3 regions of the Metabacillus sp. KH_069 genome follow, and region 1 is predicted to be linked to each of the others. Evidence: a T-box and tRNA genes for the amino acid it is inferred to sense, from the RefSeq annotation. Region 1 holds a T-box; the other regions hold tRNA genes.
The links. The T-box of region 1 lies ahead of thrS (threonine--tRNA ligase). A T-box ahead of a tRNA ligase gene usually reads a tRNA of that ligase, here a tRNA-Thr.
Positions count from the first base shown of each region.

Region 2: it encodes a tRNA-Thr, which carries the amino acid that the T-box ahead of thrS (threonine--tRNA ligase) is inferred to sense. The anticodon was not compared.
Region 3: it encodes a tRNA-Thr, which carries the amino acid that the T-box ahead of thrS (threonine--tRNA ligase) is inferred to sense. The anticodon was not compared.

Region 1 is NZ_CM174460.1:2,647,272-2,657,732, reverse strand. It holds gene AC3ISE_RS13165 (DUF4397 domain-containing protein) at 1-559, opposite strand, end outside; gene AC3ISE_RS13160 (VOC family protein) at 751-1,137, shown strand; gene AC3ISE_RS13155 (GNAT family N-acetyltransferase) at 1,139-1,912, shown strand; gene AC3ISE_RS13150 (YjcZ family sporulation protein) at 2,021-2,149, shown strand; gene AC3ISE_RS13145 (cold-shock protein) at 2,678-2,878, shown strand; gene AC3ISE_RS13140 (peptidoglycan-binding domain-containing protein) at 3,006-3,566, opposite strand; gene AC3ISE_RS13135 (small multi-drug export protein) at 3,954-4,487, shown strand; gene AC3ISE_RS13130 (toll/interleukin-1 receptor domain-containing protein) at 4,697-5,494, shown strand; gene AC3ISE_RS13125 (hypothetical protein) at 5,523-6,209, shown strand; partial or broken gene AC3ISE_RS13120 (alpha/beta fold hydrolase) at 6,259-7,069, shown strand; gene AC3ISE_RS13115 (hypothetical protein) at 7,149-7,769, shown strand; T-box leader at 8,057-8,274, shown strand; T-box leader at 8,306-8,525, shown strand; gene thrS (threonine--tRNA ligase) at 8,578-10,443, shown strand.
Region 2 is NZ_CM174460.1:3,538,034-3,548,494, reverse strand. It holds rRNA gene AC3ISE_RS17935 (23S ribosomal RNA) at 1-2,283, shown strand, start outside; rRNA gene rrf (5S ribosomal RNA) at 2,413-2,528, shown strand; tRNA gene AC3ISE_RS17925 (tRNA-Val) at 2,550-2,625, shown strand; tRNA gene AC3ISE_RS17920 (tRNA-Thr) at 2,721-2,796, shown strand; tRNA gene AC3ISE_RS17915 (tRNA-Lys) at 2,969-3,044, shown strand; tRNA gene AC3ISE_RS17910 (tRNA-Leu) at 3,059-3,139, shown strand; tRNA gene AC3ISE_RS17905 (tRNA-Gly) at 3,149-3,220, shown strand; tRNA gene AC3ISE_RS17900 (tRNA-Leu) at 3,230-3,318, shown strand; tRNA gene AC3ISE_RS17895 (tRNA-Arg) at 3,333-3,409, shown strand; tRNA gene AC3ISE_RS17890 (tRNA-Pro) at 3,414-3,490, shown strand; tRNA gene AC3ISE_RS17885 (tRNA-Ala) at 3,508-3,583, shown strand; tRNA gene AC3ISE_RS17880 (tRNA-Met) at 3,615-3,691, shown strand; tRNA gene AC3ISE_RS17875 (tRNA-Ile) at 3,697-3,773, shown strand; tRNA gene AC3ISE_RS17870 (tRNA-Ser) at 3,790-3,882, shown strand; tRNA gene AC3ISE_RS17865 (tRNA-Met) at 3,973-4,049, shown strand; tRNA gene AC3ISE_RS17860 (tRNA-Asp) at 4,053-4,128, shown strand; tRNA gene AC3ISE_RS17855 (tRNA-Phe) at 4,324-4,399, shown strand; tRNA gene AC3ISE_RS17850 (tRNA-His) at 4,440-4,515, shown strand; tRNA gene AC3ISE_RS17845 (tRNA-Gly) at 4,532-4,605, shown strand; tRNA gene AC3ISE_RS17840 (tRNA-Ile) at 4,610-4,686, shown strand; tRNA gene AC3ISE_RS17835 (tRNA-Asn) at 4,721-4,795, shown strand; tRNA gene AC3ISE_RS17830 (tRNA-Ser) at 4,801-4,891, shown strand; tRNA gene AC3ISE_RS17825 (tRNA-Glu) at 4,907-4,978, shown strand; gene glgB (1,4-alpha-glucan branching enzyme) at 6,181-8,112, shown strand; gene AC3ISE_RS17815 (glucose-1-phosphate adenylyltransferase) at 8,066-9,211, shown strand; gene AC3ISE_RS17810 (GlgC family sugar phosphate nucleotidyltransferase) at 9,293-10,321, shown strand; gene glgA (glycogen synthase GlgA) at 10,318-10,461, shown strand, end outside.
Region 3 is NZ_CM174460.1:98,550-109,010, forward strand. It holds gene AC3ISE_RS00505 (helix-turn-helix domain-containing protein) at 1-27, shown strand, start outside; gene dusB (tRNA dihydrouridine synthase DusB) at 44-1,045, shown strand; gene lysS (lysine--tRNA ligase) at 1,138-2,637, shown strand; rRNA gene AC3ISE_RS00520 (16S ribosomal RNA) at 2,923-4,472, shown strand; rRNA gene AC3ISE_RS00525 (23S ribosomal RNA) at 4,709-7,638, shown strand; rRNA gene rrf (5S ribosomal RNA) at 7,731-7,846, shown strand; tRNA gene AC3ISE_RS00535 (tRNA-Val) at 7,883-7,958, shown strand; tRNA gene AC3ISE_RS00540 (tRNA-Thr) at 8,050-8,125, shown strand; tRNA gene AC3ISE_RS00545 (tRNA-Lys) at 8,297-8,372, shown strand; tRNA gene AC3ISE_RS00550 (tRNA-Leu) at 8,386-8,466, shown strand; tRNA gene AC3ISE_RS00555 (tRNA-Gly) at 8,476-8,547, shown strand; tRNA gene AC3ISE_RS00560 (tRNA-Leu) at 8,557-8,645, shown strand; tRNA gene AC3ISE_RS00565 (tRNA-Arg) at 8,665-8,741, shown strand; tRNA gene AC3ISE_RS00570 (tRNA-Pro) at 8,746-8,822, shown strand; tRNA gene AC3ISE_RS00575 (tRNA-Ala) at 8,838-8,913, shown strand; rRNA gene AC3ISE_RS00580 (16S ribosomal RNA) at 9,067-10,461, shown strand, end outside.

The DNA.
Region 1 (10,461 bases):
GGTCAAGGACAACATCTTCTGTTCCAGCACCTCTTACCTCTAAGTCATATGATCCAGGGTCAACTTCGATGTAATCCGTTACACCTTTAAATTCTGCTCCAGGGAATAGCACATCTCCGCCTTTAACTGCTGCATCAACTGCTGGAGCATCAGGAGAAAAGTGGGCAACACGCACTTTCGCTTTTCCTTCTGTGACCATATTGTCATCGTTTAATACTTTTAATTCCAGTGAATCAAGCTTGTTAATGGCTGCAGCTGTATAAGCCATGCCTGCTTCTACTGTTAAATCTGCTGAGATGACAGGCTCTCCGTCAGCAACTGTGCCGGCTGCAAAAATTTCGACTTTATGATCGCCTGCAGGAACCATCATGTAATCTGTTGCAGCTTTAAACTCTGCGCCTTCTACAACTGTTTTTCCGTCTACAACAACATCAACTGCCGGGGCATCTGGAGAAGCATGTACAATCCTGACCATTGCATCATTCTCAGCTGCATAAACTCCTGTACCCAAAGCCAAAAGTAAAACCATTGCTGCCATCATTGAAAAGATCTTTTTCATTTTCCCACTCCTCTTTTAAATTGTTGGACATGAGTCCTTGTATTAAATATAAACAAAAGTTGTACAAAGTGTATACAGTTTTGATGCGCCGAATGTGCTGCAGAATTTTTCTCTGAAAAATCATCCTTTTCTGATAGAATCATAGGAATTTGATATAATCTTATAAACGACTTCACGAGGAGAGGATCACTATGGCAATTAAAGGATTTGAACATGTAGGGATACAAGTAGCAGATATTGAAAAATCGATTGAATTTTATCAAACTGTCACTGGGCTTGAGCTGATGGACCGATTTTTACATACAGATGGGGAGATGAAGCTTGCTTTTTTAGGAGTGAATGATTCCATAATTGTTGAATTAATTGAAGGATACAATCCAAATCTTCCTGCAGAAGGAAAAGTGCATCACGTTGCTTTTAAGGTAAGCAATATTGAATCAGAAGAAGAAAGACTGCGCTGCCTTGGAGCCGAATTGATTTATGAGGAAATTACAACTTTGCCAAATGGAGCGAAATATCTCTTCTTTAAAGGTCCAGACGGTGAATGGATTGAGTATTTCGAACCAATGAATGGCTAACATGATGAATTTTTCAAAAGAGCTGGATAGAGCAGAAGAAGAGTATCTGCAATTATTTTGCCGCGTGAAAGATACCGCGCTTTATAAAGCTTTCAGGGATGACGCGCTGAAAGGGATGTACAGCCATCACTTTGCAAAAATGACGACTCCTTATCACCCGATTCTCTTAAGAGAAGTGCTCGCAGCTTCAAAACAAGCTCTAAATCGCAGTTTCATCCATGTTAAGCTGCCTTTTAATGCAAAGGTAGATAAAAAAATGCTGTCCTATTTAACATCGGAAGACTACTTTTGCGATCTGGATTTGTATTATTATCATGATTTAAAACAAGTGGATACGTGCAGCAAAATCATTACAAAGCTTGGCGAGGGGGATGCCCTTCGAGATGCATGCCGTGCCATGGAGCTATACGATGCCAGACATATAAGCGCATCTTTCGCGAAAAATAAAATGAAACGGAAAAAGCCATTTTATCTCTCAAAAGAAATACGGCTTTACGTCTGTTATGAAGATGGAGTGCCGATCGGCAGCGCAGAGCTTTACATCTCGCCTGTCACAAACATTGCGAAAATTGAAGAGGTTGCGATTTTGGATGAATATCAGCGCAAGGGATACGGCTCATCTTTTATGAAATGTCTCCTGAAAGAGGCCAAGCAGCTCGGAGCGGCTTGTGCCTACCTCATTACCGTCAATGAAGCATCATCCAGAGCGTTTTATGAAAAGCTGGGATTTGTAAAAGTTTTAGAGCAGGAGAACATTTTTAAGAATTTGATTTAATGATCTTTTTTTCTTTTTTCAGGAAATGGGCGAATGCACATACGAGACAACCACCTACCTCATAAAGTAAGACTGTAAAGAAAATCAAAAATGAAGAGGTGTTTGTTCATGTACGGTTATGACTGCGGATGTTCTTATCCTTCTTACCCTGTTCACGGCGGGTATGGAAGCAGCTTTGTATTGATTGTTGTCTTGTTTATTTTGTTAATTATTGTTGGTTCAGCTTATATTTGCTAGTTAAAAGCAGAAAGCCTCCTATCTGGGGGCTTTTTTCTTTGTCTAAGGCTGTTTTCGCATAGATTGTTGTTTTTCATGATAAATGTTGTCCGTTCCTTGCAGCGAGAGGAACTTGCTTTACGCGGCATGGGAGCCTCCTCGTCGTTGCCTGTGGGGTCTCCCACTTTGCTCTATTTCCCGCAGGAGTCAAGTTTATCCGCTGCAATCCACTCAAGTTTTTTAACATTTAGTCTAATAGCAACAATATTTACGAAAAGAGCCTTGTCTAAAAAGTCCAGGATTCACTTTGGTATAATAGAAGTGCAAATTTATAAAATGAAGTGAATAAATATAGGAATTAATTCCCCATTTTGTGTTTTAATAGGAAAAATTTGAAATAAAATTGCTATTCACTTGTCGAACTGTTATGATGAAGTAGAATTATTTTTGTTCGCAGTACAAGTTTCAAAAAGCTTACGTCTTGATTGAAATGAACATGAACAAGAATAGTAATACATTGTGTGTTTACACACTAGGAGGCAACATAACATGGAACAAGGTAAAGTAAAATGGTTTAACTCAGAAAAAGGTTTTGGATTCATCGAAGTTGAAGGTGGAGAAGATGTATTCGTTCATTTCTCAGCTATTCAAGGCGAAGGCTACAAAACATTAGAAGAAGGCCAATCAGTTACATTTGAAACTGAGCAAGGTCAACGTGGACTTCAAGCAACTAACGTTCGCAAAGCATAATCCATATAATTGTCCGGGCAGCCCTTATTACAGGGCTGTTTTTTTGTATGTGCGTTTTAGACAATAAGTACCTTTATACAAATAAAAAGGACCTCAACATGTGAAGTCCTTTTTCAAGTTATTCTAACTAGTCATTCAATACCTTCTCAAGCGTGCTTCTTGTTTTCGGTCCGTATATCCCATCATCCGCGAAATCTGGGAAGCGCTGCTGAAATTTAAGGACGGCACCTTCTGTTTTAGGGCCATAAACTCCATCCTCCACAAGCCCTGAGCCAATGTCATTTAAGCCTTGCTGAAGTTTTAAAACGTCACTGCCTCTGCTTCCAAGCTTAAGAATGGTATTCGGCAGGCCGAATGTATTGACTTCGATTGAGAGAACCTCATGTGTTTTAGGTCCGTATATTCCGTCCGCTGTTAATTCTTTTTTAGCTGTCTGATAGTAATAGACGGCTTTCGTAGTTTTCGGGCCAAATACACCATCGACTGTTAACGTTGCTTCAGCTGCTTTATTTAAGGAGCGCTGAATGATTTTAACGTTTTCACCACGTGAGCCTTCTTTTACAATACCTGACTCAGGCAGAGTGAAGATATAAGGGATATGTTCTTGGGCGCTGCTTGCCTGAGGCACTGTCATCATTAATGCGGATGCCGTAAAGACGGCTGCTGAAACCATTTTCCATTTTTTCATGTTTTCTCTCCCCTTTATTTTGTTTTACATGCATGAGACGGAGGGAAGAAGAGAATAGTTTCATATTTTGTTAATATTTTCATTTTATATCTGAAACTTATTCCATATTGAATCGTACTAAGAGAGGTTACTTTTTAAAGGCTCTTTTCGTAAATATTGATGCGATTGGATTAAATGTTTAAAGCCTTAAGTGGATTGCAGCGGAAGGAACTTGACTCCTGCGGGAAATAGAGCAAAATGGGAGACCCCGCAGGCAAAGCCGAGGAGGCTCCCATGCTCCCCGCGGAAAGCAAGTTCCTGGAGCGGAAAGGAACGGACATCATTGATAATGAAAAACACCAATCTAAGCGAAAAGAGCCTATTTAAAAAAGATTAAAGGAGAACTCAATGGAATTATTAATTGCTTATACAGCTGTGTTTATTATGGCAGCTATCCCGCTGTTTGAAGTTTACGGAGTGATTCCAATTGGGATACTTGCAGGCCTTTCGCCACTCGCAGTTTCTATCGTTGCCTTCTTAGGAAATGCGTTTACAGTCATTTTACTTATAGTGCTCGTTGATAAAGTCAAAAGCTGGCTGCAAAGGAGAAAGATGAAAAAACATTCAGGAATGAATGTGATGAATGAAGAAGCTGTGTCTCTTGAAGACGAAGATTCAAAGAAGTCAAAACGGGCAAAAAAAATCTGGAACCGCGCCGGTCTTCCAGGATTGACGATTATAGGCCCGCTTTTGGTAGGCTCTCATTTAGCTGCTTTTTTAAGCATGAGCTTTGGATCAAAACGGATGGTTGTTACTGGATGGATGCTCGCCAGTTTGGTCATCTGGTCTGCTGCTGCAGGTATTGGAACCTGGCTTGGCGCTGACTTTCTTACCGCAGAAGGTCAATACGAAGGTTTTTTAAAAGATTTCCTTGAAAAATAAATTGCAGATCCATGTCTAAAAAACAAACCATCAGTCGGTTTTTGTAGGAATCTATTAAATTAATTAAAACTCTACCTTAGCGTTCTTCTCATAGAAGAACGCTATTTTCATGTGGAATCTCCTATTATCACTCATATCTATCTACTAGCGTGAATATAATTTCGGGAGACTGCACAAAGGATTTTTTAGGAGGGGAGGAGACCCTGCTCTTGATCGATACTATATTTATCAGTCATGCTCACCGTGATGAAGCATACGTGCGGGAATTGGTTAATTTGCTGACGATGATGAAGGTGCCTAATATCGTCTGCAGTTCATACCCTGGCTATCACATTCCAAATGATGAGGACTTATACGAATATCTTCACAAAAAACTAAGCGGCAATTCATGGGTCATTTATGTGCTGTCAGAACATTATTATAGAAGTCCCGCATGCCTGAACGAAATGGGCGCCTGCTGGATTTTGAATAAGAAATACACCGCTATCTTAACGCCCTCTTTTGATTATAAGGAAATGAAGGGAGCCATAAATCCGAATCAGATTTCGTTTAAACTGAATGACCTGGACCGTCTTTATGAATTTCTTGAGAATGCGAGAGAGGTTTTTAAGCTTGAGAAACCTCCGGGAACATTTTTGGTAAAAATATGCGAGCAGGCCGTTCGAAATGTCAATCAGCTTGCTGATGACGAAAAAAGAGACAGGAAGCTGATCACCTGCCATTTAGAGGGAATCAGGATTGATCCTAAAGAAAGTCTTTGCCTCCAAATCAGGCTGCGCTTAAAGAATCCTGAGGATCATGATATACAGCTGGATGTGCTGAAAATAGGGCTGTCAGATGAAAATGGCGCTTCTTTTAACTATACGCTTCAGCCGGCAGATATAAAATTGTACAGCCTGGAAAATAAAATCGTTTTCCTATCAGTAAAAATCGGAGATTCCAAGTATGAACCCTATTTGCATCAAAGTGAAAAAATAGATTTGAAATTCAGCAGGGATGTCTGGTAAGGGTTTCGATTTGATTGGAGGTATTGTGATGAAAGTTGAACTGAGTCCCGAGCAGAAAAAAATAAGAAAGCAAATTGAAGAGAAACTGGATGTCATTGTGCATTTTCTTAATTTAACAAGAGAAGAACGCCAAAAACAATCATACGAGAAAATTGAAAAAGTGTATGCGGAAATGGGGATGGCAGCACATAAATTGCATATGACTCTCGATCCGAAACCGAAGCTCCAGCGTGAAACGGTCCGGCTACGGGGAATGAAGCCTGAGCATCCGGAATTCTATCACCATATTCGACCGGTAGAAGAGCTCTTGAACTATCTGGACGATACGCATGCAAATGATGAGCCTGTGGATCAAACCCTTGGCGAGACTTTTTATCTGGATGTTTTTACTCGGAAATGGGGGCATCTTGACAGGTATACTTTGCTTCGAAACGAAGAAGGATGGCTCATTAAGCACATGTCCCAAAGCGAGCAGGGAGGGCGGGACGCTGAACCAATCTTAAGCTATGTTCTCCGCCATGATCATGTTTCTTATCCCAGAAATTTAAGCTCGATTATGGAAGATATTTGGTACAGGGCAGCTGATGAAGGTTTATCCCGTGATGAAGTGCAGGGCATGCTTAAGGAAGTGTCTGAATGGATTTCCATGACAGAGCAAAATTATCCAAGCCATATTGCCCTGAATAAAAATAAACAAAAAGGCTTTTTCTCTTAGGAAGCAGTCTTTCAAATAGGTAAGAATAGGTTTTTAGGGGGAGTGAAACGTGGGGTATTATTTAAAAGCAGATGAAGATTTCAATTTATTTGTTGAGGACATTGGCCCAAAAGATGGCCGTGTCATCTTTTTCATTCATGGCTGGCCAGTTAATCATAAGATGTTTGAGTATCAGTTCAACCAGCTGCCCCGCCTTGGATTCAGGTGCATCGCCATGGACATTCGCGGCTTCGGTAAATCAGACAGACCGTGGACCGGCTATTCCTATGATAGACTCGCAGATGATGTTCGGAGTGTGATCGATTCCCTTCAGCTTAAAGAAATTACACTTGCCGGATTTTCAATGGGCGGAGCAATTGCGATCCGCTATATGGCCCGTCATGCAGGACACCAAGTAACGAAACTTGCCCTTTTTGCAAGCTGCAGCGCCTTCGTTCACAAAGCGCCCTGATTATCCGTACGGCATGTCCAAATCAGAGGTAAATAAATTGATAGACCAAACCTATACGGACCGTCCGGAAATGCTATCGGGCTTTGGTCAGATTTTCTTCTCAAAATATATTACTGATAGCTTTAAAAATTGGTTCCAGGATCTTGGACTGGAAGGTTCGGGCCATGGTACAGCTTTGACTGCTGTATCTCTCCGGGATGAAGATCTCCGCTCTGATTTAGGAAAGATTTCTGTGCCAACTGCTATTTTCCACGGAATGAAAGACCAGGTATGTCCGTTTATTTTTGCGAAGCTAATGAATGAGGGAATAAAAGATTCAGAGATAGTTCCCTTTAAATACAGCGGACACGGCCTGTTTTATGATGAACTGGAGAAATTCAACCGGGAACTGGCAAGGTTTTTGGAATAGGCTCTGAATTTTCACATTGATTCATGCCTCTTTTGTGAGTATCATAAGGATAGCGTACATAAAGAGGGGGCACCATTTTTTGAAACAGCACGTTCTTTTTTACTCATTTGTTTTTCTGTTATGCTTTCTGCTCGGATTTATTCAAGCTCCGTTCTATTTGATTGCATTGCTGCTGATCCTTTCCATGAGCTGGTATATGTATATCCAAATCAGTCCGATTCTTTTTTCAAAGGATGTTCATAAATCTGAAACATTCATCCTGAAGCATCAGAAAAACCCGATGTATCAGTTCTATTATGCCATTGCCAATAACTTGGACGATGAAGCGGAAGCAGCACTGGCTAAATTTAATGCCAAATACAAAAACTCTCACCGGCAGGCACTGATGAATACAACCTATGCACTCTATCAAAACGATGTAGCTGAAGCAAAAAAACATGTCGTTTCTATTAAACCTCCTGTTTACCGAACTTATTATGAAGCCTTAATCGCAGCACACTCCAGACAATATGATGCAGCGAAAAGACTTGCAGAACAGCTCCCAAAAGGCTGGATGAAAGAAAGTGTGCTTGCTGAAATTTCTCAAAAACAAGGTAACAGAGCATCTGCTAAACAACATGCAGAAAGTGCCTATGAGCAGACAAGGGGCTTGCAGAGATACTTAATCTACAAAAATAACGAAACTTATTTTGCATATTAGGGCATCAATCATAGGATTGGTGTTTTTTTGTACGATAAAAATACGAATCGCTATGAATTTATCAAGCGAAATTTGAATTACTTTCCAATTCGGGTGAAATACTTGCCGGAATGCGTCTTTTAGTAGCCAGAGATGGTAAAATACTTTCCTAATTTAAAGAACACTATCTTTTTTCCATTTATCTCCCAGGTGATGCTTATGAATGGAACAAAAAAGATTTTTCTGAATAAATTGAAAGGAATAGTTGAAATAAACTGGAATGTATTGTAAACTCAGAAATAATTATTTGAAAAGTGATGAAAAGGACATGAGTCATTTTAAACGGTTTACAGAGAGGGAAGGATTGCTGGGAGCTTCCTAACGCAGAAAATGAACTTACCGCCTTGATACTGCACGGAGGAAATGCCGTGCCGCAGACGCTGCGTTAAAGCGCTGGAGCCATTTCTTTTTTTAAAAAAGGATGGAAAGCTGGGTGGAACCACGGGCAAACGCGCTCGTCCCTATTTTAGGGATGAGCGCGTTTTTTTAATTTCATAAAAAAAGTACAGATAAGGATACGAGTCATTTTGCCGGTTTACAGAGAGGGAAGGAAAGCTGAGAACTTCCTAATACAGGAGAATGAACTTACCGCCTTGGAACTGCACGGAGGAAATGCCGTGCCGCAGACGCTGCGTTAAAGCACTGGAGCCATTCTTTTTTTAAAAAATGAGAATGGAAAGCTGGGTGGAACCACGGGTGAACGCGCTCGTCCCTATTTTAGGGATGAGTGCGTTTTTTTATATTCTATCGAAATGAGGAGTGTTTTAAGATGAAGAACAAATTTTTATTGAAGGATTTGGCCAGCCGCAATCAAGAAAGGAAAAAAGTGATAGGAGGCAAGGTGAATGGGAAGCTCGTAAGTTTGAATGACATAGTGGATGAGATCGAAGAAGTACAGCTTATTACAATTGATTCTGATGAACGACAGGATTTCTTGAATCATACTTGCGCACAAGTTCTTGCACATGCTGTTAAGAGATTGTACAAAGGAGCGATTTTGGGAAATTGCTCCTATCAAAACAGCGGGTTTTACTATGAATTTCAACTGTCTCACAGCATTCGTGCCGAGGAACTCCCCATGATTGAACAGGAAATGCAGAACATACTTGGTGAAAAGCTGGAAATCGAACGTCTGGAATTGTCATATGAAAAAGCCGCTGCACTTTTATCTGAAAAAGGAGAAGAACTGAAACTTGAGCTTCTGGATGAACAAAGGGAAAACAACCCGATTTCCTTTTATAAGCATGGAGATTTTATCGATTTATACAGCGGGCCGCAGCTGCCTTTTGCAGAATTCATTAAAGCCTTTAAGTTATCTGCTGTTTCCGGCTCCTACTGGAAGGGAGATAAGAATAATCAAGTCATGCAGAGGGTTTCAGGGATTGCCTTTGCCAGTAAAAAAGAATTAGCTCTTCATATAAAAAAGATGGAAGAACTAAAAAAGCGGGATCACCGCAAGATTGGAAAAGAAATGGAGCTGTTCATGTTTTTAGAGGAAGCGCCCGGCATGCCTTTCTTTTTGCCAAACGGACAGCTGATGAGAAATGAGCTGCAGAATTTTCTCCGTGAGATTCAAGTGGAAGGGGGCTATCGTGAAGTGCAGACTCCATTGATGATGAATGAAAAGCTGTGGAGACAGTCAGGACACTGGGATCACTATCATGAAAATATGTATTTTTCTGATGTGGATGAAGCGAAGTTTGCATTAAAGCCTATGAATTGTCCGGGACACATGATGATTTATAAAAATCAGCTATATTCGTACAGGGACCTTCCAATCAGACTCGCAGAATTTGGCCAGGTTCACCGGCATGAATACAGCGGTGCTCTAAATGGGCTTTTAAGAGTCCGCACTTTCTGTCAGGACGATGCGCACTTGTTTGTCAGACCAGATCAGATTGAAGATGAGATGAAAAGCGTGCTTCTTCAGATTGACAAAGTTTATCGTACTTTCGGCTTTGATTATTCTGTTGAACTATCTACAAGACCACTAAACTCAATGGGTTCAAACCTCCTTTGGGAAAAGGCGGAAAAATCACTGAAACAAGTGCTTGAAGATCTTCATGTTGAATATCAAGTCAATGAAGGTGACGGAGCGTTTTACGGTCCGAAAATAGATTTTCACATTAAGGATGCCATGAAAAGAAGCCATCAGTGTGCAACAGTTCAGCTCGATTTTCAAATGCCTGAGAAATTCGATCTAAGCTATATGGATGAAAAGAATGAGAAGCAAAGACCCGTTGTCATTCACAGGGCCATATCGGGGTCGCTTGACAGGTTTCTCGGAATTTTGATCGAGCATTTTGCCGGAAACTTTCCTATATGGCTAGCGCCCATTCAAGCAGTGATTGTCCCGGTGGCAGAAGTTCATCTTCATTATGCCGAAAAGCTGAGAAATCAACTTGAGAAATGCGGGATACGAGTGAATTTAGACAGAAGCAGCGAGAAACTGAATTATAAAATCCGCATGGCACAAAAAAGCAGGGTTCCCTACATGCTTGTCATTGGAGATCAAGAAATAGAAAAAAACGAAGTGAATGTTAGAGTGCATGGCGGGAAGAGTTCAGAAGCTATGGCAATTGAACAGTTTAAGAGCATGCTTTCAGAAAAAATAGCTAAGCGGGAGCTCGGGTAAAGAGTTCTATATCAGATA
Region 2 (10,461 bases), 890 kb from region 1:
TAAGTTGATGAGACGGAGCCGCAGCGAAAGCGAGTCTGAATAGGGCGTTTTAGTACGTGGTCGTAGACCCGAAACCAGGTGATCTACCCATGTCCAGGGTGAAGTTCAGGTAACACTGAATGGAGGCCCGAACCCACGCACGTTGAAAAGTGCGGGGATGAGGTGTGGGTAGCGGAGAAATTCCAATCGAACCTGGAGATAGCTGGTTCTCTCCGAAATAGCTTTAGGGCTAGCCTCAAGTATGAGAGTCTTGGAGGTAGAGCACTGATTGGACTAGGGGCCCTCATCGGGTTACCGAATTCAGTCAAACTCCGAATGCCAAAGACTTGCTCCTTGGGAGTCAGACTGCGAGTGATGAGATCCGTAGTCAAGAGGGAAACAGCCCAGACCACCAGCTAAGGTCCCAAAGTATACGTTAAGTGGAAAAGGATGTGGAGTTGCTTAGACAACCAGGATGTTGGCTTAGAAGCAGCCACCATTTAAAGAGTGCGTAATAGCTCACTGGTCGAGTGACTCTGCGCCGAAAATGTACCGGGGCTAAACGTATCACCGAAGCTGTGGACTGTTCTTACGAACAGTGGTAGGAGAGCGTTCTAAGGGCGTTGAAGCTAGACCGTAAGGACTGGTGGAGCGCTTAGAAGTGAGAATGCCGGTATGAGTAGCGAAAGAGGGGTGAGAATCCCCTCCACCGAATGCCTAAGGTTTCCTGAGGAAGGCTCGTCCGCTCAGGGTTAGTCGGGACCTAAGCCGAGGCCGAAAGGCGTAGGCGATGGACAACAGGTTGATATTCCTGTACCACCTCCTCACCATTTGAGCAATGGGGGGACGCAGGAGGATAGGGCAAGCGCGCTGTTGGATATGCGCGTCCAAGCAGTTAGGCTGAGAAGTAGGCAAATCCGCTTCTCATATAAGGCTGAGCTGTGATGGCGAGGGAAATTTAGTACCGAAGTTCCTGATTCCACACTGCCAAGAAAAGCCTCTAGCGAGGTGAGAGGTGCCCGTACCGCAAACCGACACAGGTAGGCGAGGAGAGAATCCTAAGGTGAGCGAGAGAACTCTCGTTAAGGAACTCGGCAAAATGACCCCGTAACTTCGGGAGAAGGGGTGCTTTTTAGGGTTCATAGCCCTGAAAAGCCGCAGTGAATAGGCCCAGGCGACTGTTTAGCAAAAACACAGGTCTCTGCGAAGCCGCAAGGCGAAGTATAGGGGCTGACGCCTGCCCGGTGCTGGAAGGTTAAGGGGAGAGGTTAGCGCAAGCGAAGCTTTGAACCGAAGCCCCAGTAAACGGCGGCCGTAACTATAACGGTCCTAAGGTAGCGAAATTCCTTGTCGGGTAAGTTCCGACCCGCACGAAAGGCGTAACGATCTGGGCACTGTCTCAACGAGAGACTCGGTGAAATTATAGTACCTGTGAAGATGCAGGTTACCCGCGACAGGACGGAAAGACCCCGTGGAGCTTTACTGTAGCCTGATATTGAATTTTGGTACAGCTTGTACAGGATAGGTAGGAGCCTTGGAAGCCGGAGCGCCAGCTTCGGTGGAGGCATTGGTGGGATACTACCCTTGCTGTATTGAAATTCTAACCCACAGCCCTGATCGGGCTGGGAGACAGTGTCAGGTGGGCAGTTTGACTGGGGCGGTCGCCTCCTAAAATGTAACGGAGGCGCCCAAAGGTTCCCTCAGAATGGTTGGAAATCATTCGCAGAGTGTAAAGGCACAAGGGAGCTTGACTGCGAGACCTACAAGTCGAGCAGGGACGAAAGTCGGGCTTAGTGATCCGGTGGTTCCGCATGGAAGGGCCATCGCTCAACGGATAAAAGCTACCCCGGGGATAACAGGCTTATCTCCCCCAAGAGTCCACATCGACGGGGAGGTTTGGCACCTCGATGTCGGCTCATCGCATCCTGGGGCTGTAGTCGGTCCCAAGGGTTGGGCTGTTCGCCCATTAAAGCGGTACGCGAGCTGGGTTCAGAACGTCGTGAGACAGTTCGGTCCCTATCCGTCGTGGGCGCAGGAAATTTGAGAGGAGCTGTCCTTAGTACGAGAGGACCGGGATGGACGCACCGCTGGTGTACCAGTTGTCTTGCCAAAGGCATCGCTGGGTAGCTATGTGCGGAAGGGATAAGTGCTGAAAGCATCTAAGCATGAAGCCCCCCTCAAGATGAGATTTCCCATCACGTAAGTGAGTAAGAACCCTGAAAGATGATCAGGTTGATAGGTCTGAGGTGGAAGCGCGGTGACGTGTGGAGCTGACAGATACTAATCGTTCGAGGACTTAACCACAGTCTAATAAAGTGTAACATTTAAGTGAAACTTGTTATCAAACGTTATCTAGTTTTGAAAGAATAACTTCTTTCGAAAAAAAAGCTTGAAATCTTCGGATTTCATAGTATAATAATTTTTGTCACTATGTCTGGTGATGATGGCAAAGAGGTCACACCCGTTCCCATGCCGAACACGGAAGTTAAGCTCTTTAGCGCCGATGGTAGTTGGGGGTTTCCCCCTGTGAGAGTAGGACGTTGCCAGGCTAATGACAAAAATATTCAAGCGGAGGATTAGCTCAGCTGGGAGAGCATCTGCCTTACAAGCAGAGGGTCGGCGGTTCGAGCCCGTCATCCTCCACCATTTATTCTTGTTATTAACACGCTGCTTATCTAGGCTTCCTGAGATCAGGACGACTTTAACAAGCTTAAAACCATATTGTATTTCTTACTTTATATGCCGGTGTAGCTCAATTGGTAGAGCAACTGACTTGTAATCAGTAGGTTGGGGGTTCAAGTCCTCTTGCCGGCACCATTCGGTCTTAATCCGAATCAAAATGTTTGAATATGTGCCATTAGCTCAGTCGGCAGAGCATGATCGAGTAATCTTCGATACTTATGCTTCAGCACACAAATCGAGCCACTTCTTGAATAATCTTTCTGAGATTTGGGTGTCTTGCAAAACTAAAGAGTGTTTTCTTAATTAAGTGCCATTAGCTCAGTCGGTAGAGCATCTGACTTTTAATCAGAGGGTCGAAGGTTCGAGTCCTTCATGGCACACCATTTTTCCTTAATATGCGGGTGTGGCGGAATTGGCAGACGCGCTAGACTTAGGATCTAGTGTCTTTGACGTGGGGGTTCGAGTCCCTTCACCCGCATCATATTTTGCGGAAGTAGTTCAGTGGTAGAACACCACCTTGCCAAGGTGGGGGTCGCGGGTTCGAATCCCGTCTTCCGCTCTTGCTTTCGCCGGGGTGGCGGAACTGGCAGACGCACAGGACTTAAAATCCTGCGGTAGGTGACTACCGTACCGGTTCGATTCCGGTCCTCGGCACCACTTATTTTATACATGCGCCCGTAGCTCAATTGGATAGAGCGTTTGACTACGGATCAAAAGGTTATGGGTTCGACTCCTATCGGGCGCGCCATATACGGGAAGTAGCTCAGCTTGGTAGAGCACTTGGTTTGGGACCAAGGGGTCGCAGGTTCGAATCCTGTCTTCCCGACCATTTCCAACTTTTAATTAGGGGCCTTAGCTCAGCTGGGAGAGCGCCTGCCTTGCACGCAGGAGGTCAGCGGTTCGATCCCGCTAGGCTCCACCAATTAAATAGAATTAATTGACTTTGTTCCTGGGGCGGTGTAGCTCAGCTGGCTAGAGCGTACGGTTCATACCCGTGAGGTCGTGGGTTCGACTCCCTCCGCCGCTACCAAAAAAGGACCTTTAGCTCAGTTGGTTAGAGCAGACGGCTCATAACCGTCCGGTCGTAGGTTCGAGTCCTACAAGGTCCACCATTCTATTTAGTCATTCGGAGGTATACCCAAGTCCGGCTGAAGGGATCGGTCTTGAAAACCGACAGGGGAGTCAAATCCCGCGGGGGTTCGAATCCCTCTACCTCCTCCATTTTTATTTTGATAAGTGGAATAACTTACTTCAGCAAGCCGATTGATTCGCAGCATAATAATCGGATTAAATGAACTTAATTAATATTGTCGCGGGGTGGAGCAGTCTGGTAGCTCGTCGGGCTCATAACCCGAAGGTCGCAGGTTCAAATCCTGTCCCCGCAACCAAATGGTCCCGTGGTGTAGCGGTTAACATGCCTGCCTGTCACGCAGGAGATCGCCGGTTCGATCCCGGTCGGGACCGCCATTTTTACTTTATGTAAAGGTTAGTAAAAATTTTTATCCATACAAATGGCTTGGTAGCTCAGTCGGTAGAGCACGATCGAATAAGCTTCGAAGCATAAGCATCAGCGCACAAATTGAGCCGCTTCTTGGCTAAGCTTTCTGAAATTTGGGCGAAGGTTTCAAGAATGTAACATTATTGTACTACAAATTATAAAATGGCTTGGTAGCTCAGTCGGTAGAGCAAAGGACTGAAAATCCTTGTGTCGGCGGTTCGATTCCGTCCCAAGCCACCATTTACTTTAATGTTGTAAATGCTAAACAAATATAATAGTGGCGGTTGTGGCGAAGTGGTTAACGCACCAGATTGTGGCTCTGGCATTCGTGGGTTCGATTCCCATCAGTCGCCCCATTTTTATATTCATATTGCGGGTGTAGTTTAATGGTAAAACTCTAGCCTTCCAAGCTAATGTCGTGGGTTCGATTCCCATCACCCGCTCCATAATGGGCCTATAGCTCAGCTGGTTAGAGCGCACGCCTGATAAGCGTGAGGTCGATGGTTCGAGTCCATTTAGGCCCACCATTTCTGTTTTGGAGAAATAAGGTTTCAATATTATTCCGCAGTAGCTCAGTGGTAGAGCTATCGGCTGTTAACCGATCGGTCGTAGGTTCGAGTCCTACCTGCGGAGCCATATCTGGGGAAGTACTCAAGTGGCTGAAGAGGCGCCCCTGCTAAGGGTGTAGGTCGCGTAAGCGGCGCGAGGGTTCAAATCCCTCCTTCTCCGCCAGAAAGCCTTGTTTTTGGCCCGTTGGTCAAGCGGTTAAGACACCGCCCTTTCACGGCGGTAACACGGGTTCGAATCCCGTACGGGTCATACTTGAAAGAGTGCTGCACATAGTGCAGCACTCTTTTTAATTGGCTCTGTTCGTAAATATAGTTGCTATTAGACTAAATGTTAAAAACTTTAAGTGGATTGTAGCGAAAGGAACTTGATTCCTGCGGGAAACAGAGGGAAATGATTGATTCCATTTTGCAGCCGCCTTTCTGGATATTTGTCCTCAAACAGCGTTGTTGATTCCATTTCGCAGCCGCCATTCTGGATATTTGTCCTCAAACAGCGTATTTGATTCCATTTTACAGCTGCCATTCTGGATTTTTGTCCTCAGACCATAAAACCAGTAGGCAAGCCGGGTAGGCTCCCAACAGGATCGCAGAAAGCAAGTTCCTGCAGCAGAAAGTAACGGACAACATTTATACTCGAAAACAACAATCTATGAAAATACAGCCTTTTAATTTTAAAAGTTGTGTAAGAGAATCTTTTAATACTTAAAGGTTATATGAACCCATCCCCTTTACTATCTGTCTCAACCATCTCCTATCCTTTCTCTGCGCCTGTATGGAACCACTCCTAACTAACCCTTCAGTCAATATTCTACAAACAATAAGCTCTTATAGTTGCCTTTGGCCGTTTATGCAAGTGCCTTGATGAAACACTTAACTTTTAACTAGTCTCCAACTATCTTCCAAAGCTCTCTAACTCTCCAATTAACCTCTTAACTAAAATCTTCAGAAAAAGTCATGTAAAAAAATGATTCATTTTCTCTTTCATGAACTTAAAATATATTTTCAACAAATAATATAAATCTTTATAAATATTTTATCGAATAAGGTTTGAAATATATTAAAGAGAGGTATAAGTAATGGTAATAAAGAATAAACGAAAATGAAGAATAAAAAGATTTCGACAATTCTTACTCATTTTGTCGAATTAACTATTTTTGTGATATAACTTACTCAAAATACACAATTAGAATATCCTGTTAGAAATTCCTGTATTTTCTTACGTATATTGATTTTTTTAGTATATTTGACTGATGTTCATTTCGCCAAATTCTTCGATTATCCTTATTTCTTTCGTTTCCTCATTCGACATCATTTTAAAAGAATAGTTTTTTGAAAAATGAATGCTGATTCATGACATATCATGTCAATAAGTAGAAGCGCTTACAAAAAAGGTAATCCTTCCTTCTGATTGAAATTAGAATTAAGATAAACTTATAGAAAGGGTGATTAGGAATGAATCTTGCTACGCCAACTGATTTTGAGGTTCATCTTTTCCATGAGGGAAATTTGTTTAAAGCTCATGAATTATTTGGTGCTCACAGCAGCGTACGGAACGGTGTTTGCGGTACTGTGTTTACTGTTTGGGCTCCTCATGCGCTTGAGGTGCGGGTTGCAGGTGATTTTAATCACTGGGACGGCTCGAATCACAAGCTTGAAAGAGTGAATGATCAAGGTATCTGGTCTGCTTTTATTCAGGATATAAAAGAGGGTGACCTGTATAAATACGAGATTATTACACGGAAAAATGAGAAAATTCTTAAATCTGATCCATTTGCCTTTTATGCAGAGGTGAAACCGAATACTGCTTCGATTGTTTATGATCTGGCAGATTATGAGTGGAATGATCAGAAGTGGCAGAAGAAGAAGCGTCAGAAGGAAATTTATAATCGGCCGATGTATATTTACGAGCTTAATCTTTGTTCTTGGAAAAAGAAAGAGGACGGCAGCCTTTATACATATTTGGAGCTAGCGGATATTTTGATTCCGTATGTTCTCGATCATGGATTTACTCACATTGAGCTTCTGCCTATTATTGAACATCCTTATGACCGTTCATGGGGATATCAGGGAACCGGATATTATGCGGCTACAAGCCGGTACGGAACTCCTCATGAATTAATGAAGTTCATCGATCTTTGTCATCAGAATAATCTTGGCGTCATCATGGACTGGGTGCCGGGCCATTTCTGCAAGGATGCGCATGGGCTTTATTATTTCGATGGGGAACCGACATTTGAATATGAGAGATATGAAGACCGGGAGAATGAGGTTTGGGGTACGGCTAACTTTGACTTAGGGAAGCCTGAGGTTCAGAGTTTCTTAATCTCTAATGCTCTTTTCTGGCTTGAAAAATATCATATTGATGGATTCAGAGTGGATGCAGTAGCGAACATGCTCTACTGGCAGAATACTGAAGAGCCTCATGAAAATCCGTTTGCAGTGAATTTCTTGAGAAAGCTGAATGAAAATGTATTTGCCTATGATCCTGGTGTTTTAATGATAGCAGAGGATTCAACCGACTTTCCTCTGGTGACATCACCTACATCTGATGGAGGGCTTGGGTTTAACTACAAATGGAACATGGGGTGGATGAACGATATCCTCAAGTACATGGAAGCTCCTCCGGAACAGCGGAAACACCTTCACCACAAGGTATCATTTTCACTGATTTATGCTTTTACAGAGAACTTTATCCTTCCGCTTTCACATGATGAAGTTGTTCATGGAAAACGTTCACTTCTGAATAAAATGCCGGGGGATTATTGGCAGAAGTTTGCTCAGTATCGTCTGCTTCTCGGGTATATGATGACTCATCCAGGAAAAAAACTGCTGTTTATGGGCGGCGAATTTGCCCAGTTTGATGAGTGGAAGGATCTTGAACAGCTTGATTGGGTGCTTGATGATTTTGACATGCATCAAAAGGCAAGAACCTATTTCAAGGAACTGCTGGCTGTTTATAAAAAACAGCGTCCTCTGTATGAGCAGGATCACTCACAGGAAGGCTTTGAATGGATTGATGTGAATAATTCCGACCAAAGTATCTTTTCCTTTATCAGAAGAGGCCAAAAGCCTAATGAGCAGCTCGTTGTAGTCTGCAACTTCACACCGCAAACCTACCACGAATATAAAGTGGGGGTGCCGGCCGATACAAAATACATTGAAATCATGAACAGCGATGACGCTGTATTTGGAGGATCAGGCCAGGTTAATAAGAAAGATCTTAAAGCACAAGAAGGCACGCAGCATAATCAGCCTTATCACATATCAATGACCATTCCGCCTTATGGAATATCCATTTTACGCGCAGTTAAAAAACGAGAGGAGACAATCAACCATGGTGAAAAAAAAGTGCGTCGCAATGTTATTGGCAGGAGGAAAGGGTAGTCGTTTAAGTTCTTTAACGCAAAACCTTGCAAAACCAGCAGTGCCATTTGGCGGAAAGTACCGCATTATCGACTTTACATTAAGCAATTGCTGCAATTCAGGTGTAGATACAGTAGGAGTGCTGACACAGTATCAGCCGCTTGTACTGAATTCTTATATCGGGATTGGCAGTGCATGGGATCTTGACCGCAAAAATGGAGGAGTTACTGTACTTCCTCCATATGCAGAGTCCTCAGAGGTGAAATGGTACAAAGGAACAGCAAGTGCCATCTATCAAAATCTTAACTACTTAAAGCAATACGATCCTGAGTATGTTCTGATTTTATCTGGAGATCACATTTATAAAATGGATTATTCGGATATGCTTGATTACCATGTGGAAAAAGATGCAGACGTCTCTATTTCTGTAAAAGAAGTGCCATGGGACGAAGCAAGCCGCTTTGGTATTTTGAATACAGATGCAAATCTTGAAGTCATTGAATTTGACGAGAAGCCTCAAAATCCTAAGAACAACCTGGCATCAATGGGGATCTATATTTTCAAATGGTCCATCTTAAAAGAGTACTTGGAAATGGATGAACGTAATCCATACTCAAGCCATGACTTTGGCAAAGACGTCTTGCCTTTGCTGCTTGATGAAAAGAAAAAAATTGTGGCGTATCCATTTAAAGGCTATTGGAAGGATGTAGGTACGGTTAAAAGCCTATGGGAAGCTAATATGGATCTATTAAATGAAGTGCCTGAGCTGGATTTGTTTGATAACAACTGGCGCATCTATTCTGTGAACCCGAATCAGCCTCCTCAATATTTATCAGAGGGTGCAGAAGTTACTGAGTCCCTTGTAAACGAAGGATGCGTGGTTTATGGAACCATTCACCATTCGGTTTTATTCCAGGGCGTAACAGTGGGGCAGCATTCATTCCTGAAAAATACGGTTGTCATGCCGGATGCGGTCATTGGCAATAATGTTTATATAGAAAATGCGATTGTACCATCAGGTTTAGTTGTACCGGATGGCATGGTCATTCGTTCGGATAAAGATATTGAAGAAGTCATTTTAGTAACGGAAGAACTAGTAGAGCAAACGGCAGGAGCATAACCGGAAAGTACGATGTGCAAACAGCAGAGAAATCCTATTTATTTCCGATGAAAATAAACTAATGCGAGAGGTGGAACAGCTATGAATCAAAGGATGCTGGGAATTATTGATGCAACAACGTATACAAATGCCATCGAGGACTTAACGGTGAATCGGTCGATGGCTGCTATTCCGTTTGCGGGGCGTTACAGATTAATCGATTTTGTTTTATCAAATATGGTGAACTCGGATATTGACAGTGTAGCTATTTTTCCAAAATACCAATATCGTTCTCTGATGGATCATTTAGGGTCGGGCAAGCAATGGGATTTAAACAGAAAGCGTGATGGGCTGTTCTTTTTCCCGTCTCCGCATTTAAACGACCAATATAATGAGTTTGGATCGATCCGTCAGCTTTCAGATCACATTGACTATTTCTTGAGAAGCAAGCAGGAATATGCGGTGATCACAAACAGCTATACGGTCTGCAACATTGATTTCAAAGATGTTCTTGCGAAACATGTGAAAATGGGCTGCGATATTACGGAAATCCGCAAAGATGGCGAATCTTTGCATATGTATGTGATGTCGACGAAATTATTGCTGAATCTTATCCATGATAATAATCAAACAGGTTACAAAACCATTGGCCAAGTGATTATGGATAATACCCATAAAATGATGATTTGTGATTATGAGTTTGATGGATATGTTGCCATTATTGACTCCATTGAAAGCTATTACCGCCACAGCCTGGAAATGCTTAAGCCTGAAGTCTGGCAGCAGTTATTCCTAAAAAACCGTCCTATCTTAACTAAGGTGAAGGATGAGCCGCCAGCAAGACATGGACAGAATGCTGTTGTGAAAAATTCAATGATTGCAAACGGCAGCGTGATTGAAGGACATGTAGAAAACAGCATTATTTTCAGAGCTGTTCATATCGGAAAAGGAACGGTCATAAAAAATGGCATCATCATGCAAAAATCTCAGGTTGGAGAAAATTGTGTGCTTGAGAATGTCGTTCTTGATAAGGATGTAAAAGTTGGCAGCGGCATTGAATTAAAAGGATCTGCGGATCTGCCGATCGTGCTTAGAAAAGGAACAGTACAAGGAGCGCTGATGAAATCGTGAAGGTATTATTTGTTGTATCGGAATGTGTCCCTTTTGTAAAGTCCGGAGGTCTGGCGGATGTTGCAGGGGCGCTGCCCAAGGAATTAAAGCGTCTTGGCACGGATATTCGAGTGATTTTGCCTAAATACGGTCAAATTCCA
Region 3 (10,461 bases), 1.9 Mb from region 1:
ATAGAAGAGTTATCACCAAGAGATTAAGAAAGGAGGTCAAACAATGTTTAAAATAGGCGATATTCAAATGAAAAACCGCGTTGTTCTTGCGCCGATGGCGGGGGTCTGCAATTCTGCATTCCGTCTGACAGTAAAAGAATTTGGAGCGGGTCTCGTCTGTGCTGAAATGGTCAGCGATAAAGCAATTCTCTATAACAATGCCAGAACAATGGGCATGCTTTATATCGATGAGCGCGAAAAACCATTAAGCCTTCAAATTTTCGGAGGAGTAAAGGACACATTGGTAGAAGCGGCTAAATTCGTAGATAAGAATACGACTGCAGATATTATCGATATTAATATGGGTTGCCCTGTACCTAAAATTACAAAATGTGATGCGGGCGCAAGATGGCTCCTTGATCCAGACAAAATATACGACATGGTTTCGGCTGTTGTCGATGCTGTTGAAAAACCAGTTACTGTTAAAATGCGCATGGGCTGGGATGACAAGCATATTTATGCTGTCAGAAATGCTCAGGCAGTTGAAAGAGCTGGCGGGAAAGCCGTAGCGCTTCATGGCCGTACAAGAGTTCAAATGTATGAAGGAACAGCAAATTGGGATATCATTAAAGAAGTTAAACAATCCGTCAATATTCCTGTTATCGGAAATGGCGATGTTCAAACTCCCCAAGACGCAAAAAGAATGCTTGATGAAACAGGTGTGGATGGCGTCATGATCGGCCGTGCGGCTCTTGGAAACCCTTGGATGATCTACCGTACAGTTCAGTATCTTGATACAGGTGAATTGATCGGCGAGCCGTCTCTGCGTGAAAAAATGGACGTATGCAAGCTTCATTTAGACCGCTTAATCGCTTTAAAAGGTGAAAGTGTGGCCGTCAGAGAAATGAGAAAGCATGCTGCATGGTATCTTAAAGGCATCCGCGGCAACGCCATCGTAAGGAATGCTGTTAATACAATGGATACTAGAGATGAGCTTGTGGACTTGCTGGATGAGTTCACATTAGAAGTAGAAGCAAAACAACAAAACAGCATTCAGGCAGGCTAAACTGTCTTACAACGCAGCGATTGCATACTGCCAGTTTGGACTGGCAGTTTTTCTGCTTTCGTTCATAACTAATAGAATAGGAGCTGATTTTTTTGAGTCACGAAGAATTAACCCACGAAGAACTGAATGACCAGCTGAAAGTGAGACGGGAAAAACTACATACATTGCGCGAAAAAGGTTTGGATCCATTCGGCAAACGCTTCGAGCGTACGGGTTATACAGCACAATTGGTGCGCGAGTACGGTGAAATTTCAAAAGAAGATCTTGAAGAAAGAGAAATCTCTGTTACGCTTGCCGGAAGAATCATGACAAAGCGCGGCAAGGGCAAAGCGGGATTCGCTCACATTAAAGACATCGAAGGGCAAATTCAGATCTATGTTCGCAAAGATGCTGTAGGCGATGAGCAATATGAACTTTTCAACACCGCTGACTTAGGGGATATTGTCGGGGTTACTGGTGTTATGTTCAAAACAAAAGTGGGCGAGCTTTCTATTAAAGTCACAAGCTTTGAATTGCTGACAAAATCATTGCGTCCTCTTCCAGACAAATTTCACGGCTTAAAAGACATCGAGCAGCGCTACCGTCAAAGATACTTGGATTTAATCATGAACGATGAGAGCAAAAGCACATTTATCGCACGCAGCAAGATCATTCAGTCTATGCGCCGTTATTTGGACCAAAACGGATACTTAGAGGTTGAAACTCCAACTATGCATACAATTGCAGGTGGAGCATCAGCACGTCCGTTTGTAACACACCACAACGCACTTGATATGCAATTGTACATGCGCATCGCGATTGAGCTTCATTTGAAGAGACTTATTGTGGGCGGCATGGAAAAAGTATATGAAATTGGCCGTGTGTACAGAAACGAAGGTATTTCAACACGCCATAACCCGGAGTTCACTATGATTGAGCTTTATGAGGCTTATGCTGACTATAGAGACATCATGTCACTAACTGAAAACCTGATTGCTCATATTGCGAAAGAGGTAACAGGATCTACAAAAGTGACTTATGGCGAATATGAGATTGATCTTCAGCCTGAGTGGACTAGATTGCACATGGTTGATGCAATTAAAGAGCGTACAGGTGTAGACTTCTGGCAGGAAATGACCGTTGAAGAAGCTCGTGCGCATGCAGCTGAGCATAATGTTGAAATCAACAAAAATATGACAGTTGGCCATATCATCAATGAATTCTTTGAGCAAAAAGTAGAAGAGCATTTAATTGAACCTACATTTATCTTTGGTCACCCGGTTGAAATCTCACCTCTTGCGAAAAAGAATGATGAAGATCCTCGTTTCACTGATCGTTTTGAGCTATTCATTGTAGCTCGCGAACATGCGAACGCATTTACAGAACTAAATGATCCGATCGATCAAAAAGAGCGTTTTGAAGCACAGCTTCAAGAAAGAGAACAAGGAAATGACGAAGCGCATATGATGGACGAAGACTTCATTGAAGCTTTGGAATACGGAATGCCTCCAACAGGCGGTCTTGGTATCGGAATCGACCGTGTTGTTATGCTTCTGACAAACTCATCTTCTATTAGAGATGTATTGTTATTCCCGCATATGAGACATCGTTAATATAGCTTAAAAACCTCCGTTTAAAGACGGGGGTTTTTTTATTTTATTTTTTTGTAAAAAAGGCTTGCTTAATAGTGTTAGCGGTGATATATTATTAAACGTTGCCGCAAAAAAGCGGACAAACAGAAAAATAAAAAGTTGAAAAGAGTGCTTGACTTATTAAAACGAATTTGTTATTATAATAAAGCTGCTCTTGAAGCAAATGATCTTTGAAAACTAAACAAAACCAAAAGCGTACCAAACGTTTTAAATTTTTAAGTCAGCAACAAAATGAGTCACAAATTTTCTTCGGAGAGTTTGATCCTGGCTCAGGACGAACGCTGGCGGCGTGCCTAATACATGCAAGTCGAGCGGACTTGCTGGAGCTTGCTCCAGCAGGTTAGCGGCGGACGGGTGAGTAACACGTGGGCAACCTGCCTGTAAGACTGGGATAACTCCGGGAAACCGGAGCTAATACCGGATAGTATCTTGAACCGCATGGTTCAAGTTGGAAAGACGGTTTCGGCTGTCACTTACAGATGGGCCCGCGGCGCATTAGCTAGTTGGTGAGGTAATGGCTCACCAAGGCAACGATGCGTAGCCGACCTGAGAGGGTGATCGGCCACACTGGGACTGAGACACGGCCCAGACTCCTACGGGAGGCAGCAGTAGGGAATCTTCCGCAATGGACGAAAGTCTGACGGAGCAACGCCGCGTGAGTGATGAAGGTTTTCGGATCGTAAAACTCTGTTGTTAGGGAAGAACAAGTGCGAGAGTAACTGCTCGCACCTTGACGGTACCTAACCAGAAAGCCACGGCTAACTACGTGCCAGCAGCCGCGGTAATACGTAGGTGGCAAGCGTTGTCCGGAATTATTGGGCGTAAAGCGCGCGCAGGCGGTTTCTTAAGTCTGATGTGAAAGCCCCCGGCTCAACCGGGGAGGGTCATTGGAAACTGGGAAACTTGAGTGCAGAAGAGGAGAGTGGAATTCCACGTGTAGCGGTGAAATGCGTAGAGATGTGGAGGAACACCAGTGGCGAAGGCGACTCTCTGGTCTGTAACTGACGCTGAGGCGCGAAAGCGTGGGGAGCGAACAGGATTAGATACCCTGGTAGTCCACGCCGTAAACGATGAGTGCTAAGTGTTAGAGGGTTTCCGCCCTTTAGTGCTGCAGCTAACGCATTAAGCACTCCGCCTGGGGAGTACGGTCGCAAGACTGAAACTCAAAGGAATTGACGGGGGCCCGCACAAGCGGTGGAGCATGTGGTTTAATTCGAAGCAACGCGAAGAACCTTACCAGGTCTTGACATCCTTTGCCACTTCTAGAGATAGAAGGTTCCCCTTCGGGGGACAAAGTGACAGGTGGTGCATGGTTGTCGTCAGCTCGTGTCGTGAGATGTTGGGTTAAGTCCCGCAACGAGCGCAACCCTTGATCTTAGTTGCCAGCATTCAGTTGGGCACTCTAAGGTGACTGCCGGTGACAAACCGGAGGAAGGTGGGGATGACGTCAAATCATCATGCCCCTTATGACCTGGGCTACACACGTGCTACAATGGATGGTACAAAGGGCTGCGAGACCGCGAGGTTTAGCCAATCCCATAAAACCATTCTCAGTTCGGATTGCAGGCTGCAACTCGCCTGCATGAAGCTGGAATCGCTAGTAATCGCGGATCAGCATGCCGCGGTGAATACGTTCCCGGGCCTTGTACACACCGCCCGTCACACCACGAGAGTTTGCAACACCCGAAGTCGGTGGGGTAACCGCAAGGAGCCAGCCGCCTAAGGTGGGGTAGATGATTGGGGTGAAGTCGTAACAAGGTAGCCGTATCGGAAGGTGCGGCTGGATCACCTCCTTTCTAAGGAATATATGAGGACGCTTTTGGTTTTTGTTTAGTTTTGAGAGATCATTCTCTCTATATGATAGAAGACAAATCTTCTGATTTGTCGGTTGTTCTTTGAAAACTAGATAACGTAATTGATAACAAGTAATTCACTGAGATTTACGCTTACCATAATTAGTGATTTTCTAGACATTTATGTCTAAACAAACAACGAAATGCGAAACGCATCTAATGATGCGGCTGACCATTTAGGTTAAGTTATGAAGGGCGCACGGTGGATGCCTTGGCACTAGGAGCCGATGAAGGACGGGACTAACACCGATATGCTTTGGGGAGCTGTAAGTAAGCTTTGATCCAGAGATTTCCGAATGGGGAAACCCACTGTTCGTAATGGAACAGTATCTTTATCTGAATACATAGGATATTGAAGGCAGACCCGGGGAACTGAAACATCTAAGTACCCGGAGGAAGAGAAAGCAAACGCGATTTCCCAAGTAGCGGCGAGCGAAACGGAATTAGCCCAAACCAAGAGGCTTGCCTCTTGGGGTTGTAGGACACTCTATACGGAGTTACAAAGGAACGGGGTAGATGAAGCGACCTGGAAAGGTCCGTCAGAGAAGGTAAAAACCCTGTAGTCGAAACTTCGTTCCCTCCAGAGTGGATCCTGAGTACGGCGGGACACGAGAAATCCCGTCGGAAGCAGGGAGGACCATCTCCCAAGGCTAAATACTCCCTAGTGACCGATAGTGAACCAGTACCGTGAGGGAAAGGTGAAAAGCACCCCGGAAGGGGAGTGAAAAGATCCTGAAACCGTGTGCTTACAAGTAGTCAGAGCCCGTTAATGGGTGATGGCGTGCCTTTTGTAGAATGAACCGGCGAGTTACGATCCCGTGCAAGGTTAAGTTGATGAGACGGAGCCGCAGCGAAAGCGAGTCTGAATAGGGCGTTTTAGTACGTGGTCGTAGACCCGAAACCAGGTGATCTACCCATGTCCAGGGTGAAGTTCAGGTAACACTGAATGGAGGCCCGAACCCACGCACGTTGAAAAGTGCGGGGATGAGGTGTGGGTAGCGGAGAAATTCCAATCGAACCTGGAGATAGCTGGTTCTCTCCGAAATAGCTTTAGGGCTAGCCTCAAGTATGAGAGTCTTGGAGGTAGAGCACTGATTGGACTAGGGGCCCTCATCGGGTTACCGAATTCAGTCAAACTCCGAATGCCAAAGACTTGCTCCTTGGGAGTCAGACTGCGAGTGATGAGATCCGTAGTCAAGAGGGAAACAGCCCAGACCACCAGCTAAGGTCCCAAAGTATACGTTAAGTGGAAAAGGATGTGGAGTTGCTTAGACAACCAGGATGTTGGCTTAGAAGCAGCCACCATTTAAAGAGTGCGTAATAGCTCACTGGTCGAGTGACTCTGCGCCGAAAATGTACCGGGGCTAAACGTATCACCGAAGCTGTGGACTGTTCTTACGAACAGTGGTAGGAGAGCGTTCTAAGGGCGTTGAAGCTAGACCGTAAGGACTGGTGGAGCGCTTAGAAGTGAGAATGCCGGTATGAGTAGCGAAAGAGGGGTGAGAATCCCCTCCACCGAATGCCTAAGGTTTCCTGAGGAAGGCTCGTCCGCTCAGGGTTAGTCGGGACCTAAGCCGAGGCCGAAAGGCGTAGGCGATGGACAACAGGTTGATATTCCTGTACCACCTCCTCACCATTTGAGCAATGGGGGGACGCAGGAGGATAGGGCAAGCGCGCTGTTGGATATGCGCGTCCAAGCAGTTAGGCTGAGAAGTAGGCAAATCCGCTTCTCGTGAAGGCTGAGCTGTGATGGCGAGGGAAATTTAGTACCGAAGTTCCTGATTCCACACTGCCAAGAAAAGCCTCTAGCGAGGTGAGAGGTGCCCGTACCGCAAACCGACACAGGTAGGCGAGGAGAGAATCCTAAGGTGAGCGAGAGAACTCTCGTTAAGGAACTCGGCAAAATGACCCCGTAACTTCGGGAGAAGGGGTGCTTTTTAGGGTTCATAGCCCTGAAAAGCCGCAGTGAATAGGCCCAGGCGACTGTTTAGCAAAAACACAGGTCTCTGCGAAGCCGCAAGGCGAAGTATAGGGGCTGACGCCTGCCCGGTGCTGGAAGGTTAAGGGGAGAGGTTAGCGCAAGCGAAGCTTTGAACCGAAGCCCCAGTAAACGGCGGCCGTAACTATAACGGTCCTAAGGTAGCGAAATTCCTTGTCGGGTAAGTTCCGACCCGCACGAAAGGCGTAACGATCTGGGCACTGTCTCAACGAGAGACTCGGTGAAATTATAGTACCTGTGAAGATGCAGGTTACCCGCGACAGGACGGAAAGACCCCGTGGAGCTTTACTGTAGCCTGATATTGAATTTTGGTACAGCTTGTACAGGATAGGTAGGAGCCTTGGAAACCGGAGCGCCAGCTTCGGTGGAGGCATTGGTGGGATACTACCCTTGCTGTATTGAAATTCTAACCCACAGCCCTGATCGGGCTGGGAGACAGTGTCAGGTGGGCAGTTTGACTGGGGCGGTCGCCTCCTAAAATGTAACGGAGGCGCCCAAAGGTTCCCTCAGAATGGTTGGAAATCATTCGCAGAGTGTAAAGGCACAAGGGAGCTTGACTGCGAGACCTACAAGTCGAGCAGGGACGAAAGTCGGGCTTAGTGATCCGGTGGTTCCGCATGGAAGGGCCATCGCTCAACGGATAAAAGCTACCCCGGGGATAACAGGCTTATCTCCCCCAAGAGTCCACATCGACGGGGAGGTTTGGCACCTCGATGTCGGCTCATCGCATCCTGGGGCTGTAGTCGGTCCCAAGGGTTGGGCTGTTCGCCCATTAAAGCGGTACGCGAGCTGGGTTCAGAACGTCGTGAGACAGTTCGGTCCCTATCCGTCGTGGGCGCAGGAAATTTGAGAGGAGCTGTCCTTAGTACGAGAGGACCGGGATGGACGCACCGCTGGTGTACCAGTTGTCTTGCCAAAGGCATCGCTGGGTAGCTATGTGCGGAAGGGATAAGTGCTGAAAGCATCTAAGCATGAAGCCCCCCTCAAGATGAGATTTCCCATCACGTAAGTGAGTAAGAACCCTGAAAGATGATCAGGTTGATAGGTCTGAGGTGGAAGCGCGGTGACGTGTGGAGCTGACAGATACTAATCGTTCGAGGACTTAACCACAGTCTAATAAAGTGTAACATTTAAGTGAATCTTGTTATCATACGTTATTTAGTTTTGAAAGAATAACATTCTTTCTAATCAATTGCATATTGTCTGGTGATGATGGCAAAGAGGTCACACCCGTTCCCATGCCGAACACGGAAGTTAAGCTCTTTAGCGCCGATGGTAGTTGGGGGTTTCCCCCTGTGAGAGTAGGACGTTGCCAGGCAGTATACATTATACTTAAGCACGAAAGTGCTGTAGTGGAGGATTAGCTCAGCTGGGAGAGCATCTGCCTTACAAGCAGAGGGTCGGCGGTTCGAGCCCGTCATCCTCCACCATTTATTTCTTACTGCTGCTTGACTAGGTTTCCTGAGATCAGGACGACTTTATCAAGTGAATAAACAAAGTTGTACTTCATACTATTAAAATGCCGGTGTAGCTCAATTGGTAGAGCAACTGACTTGTAATCAGTAGGTTGGGGGTTCAAGTCCTCTTGCCGGCACCAGTTTTACCGAAGTATGCTTCATTGAATAACTAAGTGCCATTAGCTCAGTCGGTAGAGCACGATCGAGTAATCTTCGAAGCTTATGCTTCAGCACACAAATCGAGCCACTACTTGAATAATCTTTCTGAGATTTGGGTGTCTTGCAAAACTAAAGAGTGTTTTCTTAACTAAGTGCCATTAGCTCAGTCGGTAGAGCATCTGACTTTTAATCAGAGGGTCGAAGGTTCGAGTCCTTCATGGCACACCATTTTCCTTAATATGCGGGTGTGGCGGAATTGGCAGACGCGCTAGACTTAGGATCTAGTGTCTTTGACGTGGGGGTTCGAGTCCCTTCACCCGCATCATATTTTGCGGAAGTAGTTCAGTGGTAGAACACCACCTTGCCAAGGTGGGGGTCGCGGGTTCGAATCCCGTCTTCCGCTCTTACTTGCGCCGGGGTGGCGGAACTGGCAGACGCACAGGACTTAAAATCCTGCGGTAGGTGACTACCGTACCGGTTCGATTCCGGTCCTCGGCACCACTTATTTCATATTATATATGCGCCCGTAGCTCAATTGGATAGAGCGTTTGACTACGGATCAAAAGGTTATGGGTTCGACTCCTATCGGGCGCGCCATATACGGGAAGTAGCTCAGCTTGGTAGAGCACTTGGTTTGGGACCAAGGGGTCGCAGGTTCGAATCCTGTCTTCCCGACCATTTCCGTTTTTAATTGGGGCCTTAGCTCAGCTGGGAGAGCGCCTGCCTTGCACGCAGGAGGTCAGCGGTTCGATCCCGCTAGGCTCCACCAATTACTTTTAAAAAAGTTGTTGACTTAGTATTTCAACAATGATATGATTTAAAAGTTGCTCTTGAAGCAAATGATCTTTGAAAACTAAACAAAACCAAAAGCGTACCAAACGTTTTAAATTTTTAAGTCAGCAACAAAATGAGTCACAAATTTTCTTCGGAGAGTTTGATCCTGGCTCAGGACGAACGCTGGCGGCGTGCCTAATACATGCAAGTCGAGCGGACTTGCTGGAGCTTGCTCCAGCAGGTTAGCGGCGGACGGGTGAGTAACACGTGGGCAACCTGCCTGTAAGACTGGGATAACTCCGGGAAACCGGAGCTAATACCGGATAGTATCTTGAACCGCATGGTTCAAGTTGGAAAGACGGTTTCGGCTGTCACTTACAGATGGGCCCGCGGCGCATTAGCTAGTTGGTGAGGTAATGGCTCACCAAGGCAACGATGCGTAGCCGACCTGAGAGGGTGATCGGCCACACTGGGACTGAGACACGGCCCAGACTCCTACGGGAGGCAGCAGTAGGGAATCTTCCGCAATGGACGAAAGTCTGACGGAGCAACGCCGCGTGAGTGATGAAGGTTTTCGGATCGTAAAACTCTGTTGTTAGGGAAGAACAAGTGCGAGAGTAACTGCTCGCACCTTGACGGTACCTAACCAGAAAGCCACGGCTAACTACGTGCCAGCAGCCGCGGTAATACGTAGGTGGCAAGCGTTGTCCGGAATTATTGGGCGTAAAGCGCGCGCAGGCGGTTTCTTAAGTCTGATGTGAAAGCCCCCGGCTCAACCGGGGAGGGTCATTGGAAACTGGGAAACTTGAGTGCAGAAGAGGAGAGTGGAATTCCACGTGTAGCGGTGAAATGCGTAGAGATGTGGAGGAACACCAGTGGCGAAGGCGACTCTCTGGTCTGTAACTGACGCTGAGGCGCGAAAGCGTGGGGAGCGAACAGGATTAGATACCCTGGTAGTCCACGCCGTAAACGATGAGTGCTAAGTGTTAGAGGGTTTCCGCCCTTTAGTGCTGCAGCTAACGCATTAAGCACTCCGCCTGGGGAGTACGGTCGCAAGACTGAAACTCAAAGGAATTGACGGGGGCCCGCACAAGCGGTGGAGCATGTGGTTTAATTCGAAGCAACGCGAAGAACCTTACCAGGTCTTGACATCCTTTGCCACTTCTAGAGATAGAAGGTTCCCCTTCGGGGGACAAAGTGACAGGTGGTGCATGGTTGTCGTCAGCTCGTGTCGTGAGATGTTGGGTTAAGTCCCGCAACGAGCGCAACCCTTGATCTTAGTTGCCAGCATTCAGTTGGGCACTCTAAGGTGACTGCCGGTGACAAACCGGAGGAAGGTGGGGATGACGTCAAATCATCATGCCCCTTATGACCTGGGCTACACACGTGCTACAATGGATGGTACAAAGGGCTGCGAGACCGCGAGGTTTAGCCAATCCCATAAAACCATTCTCAGTTCGGATTGCAGGCTGCAACTCGCCTGCATGAAGCTGGAATCGCTAGTAATCGCGGATCAGCATGCCGCGGTGAATACGTTCCCGGG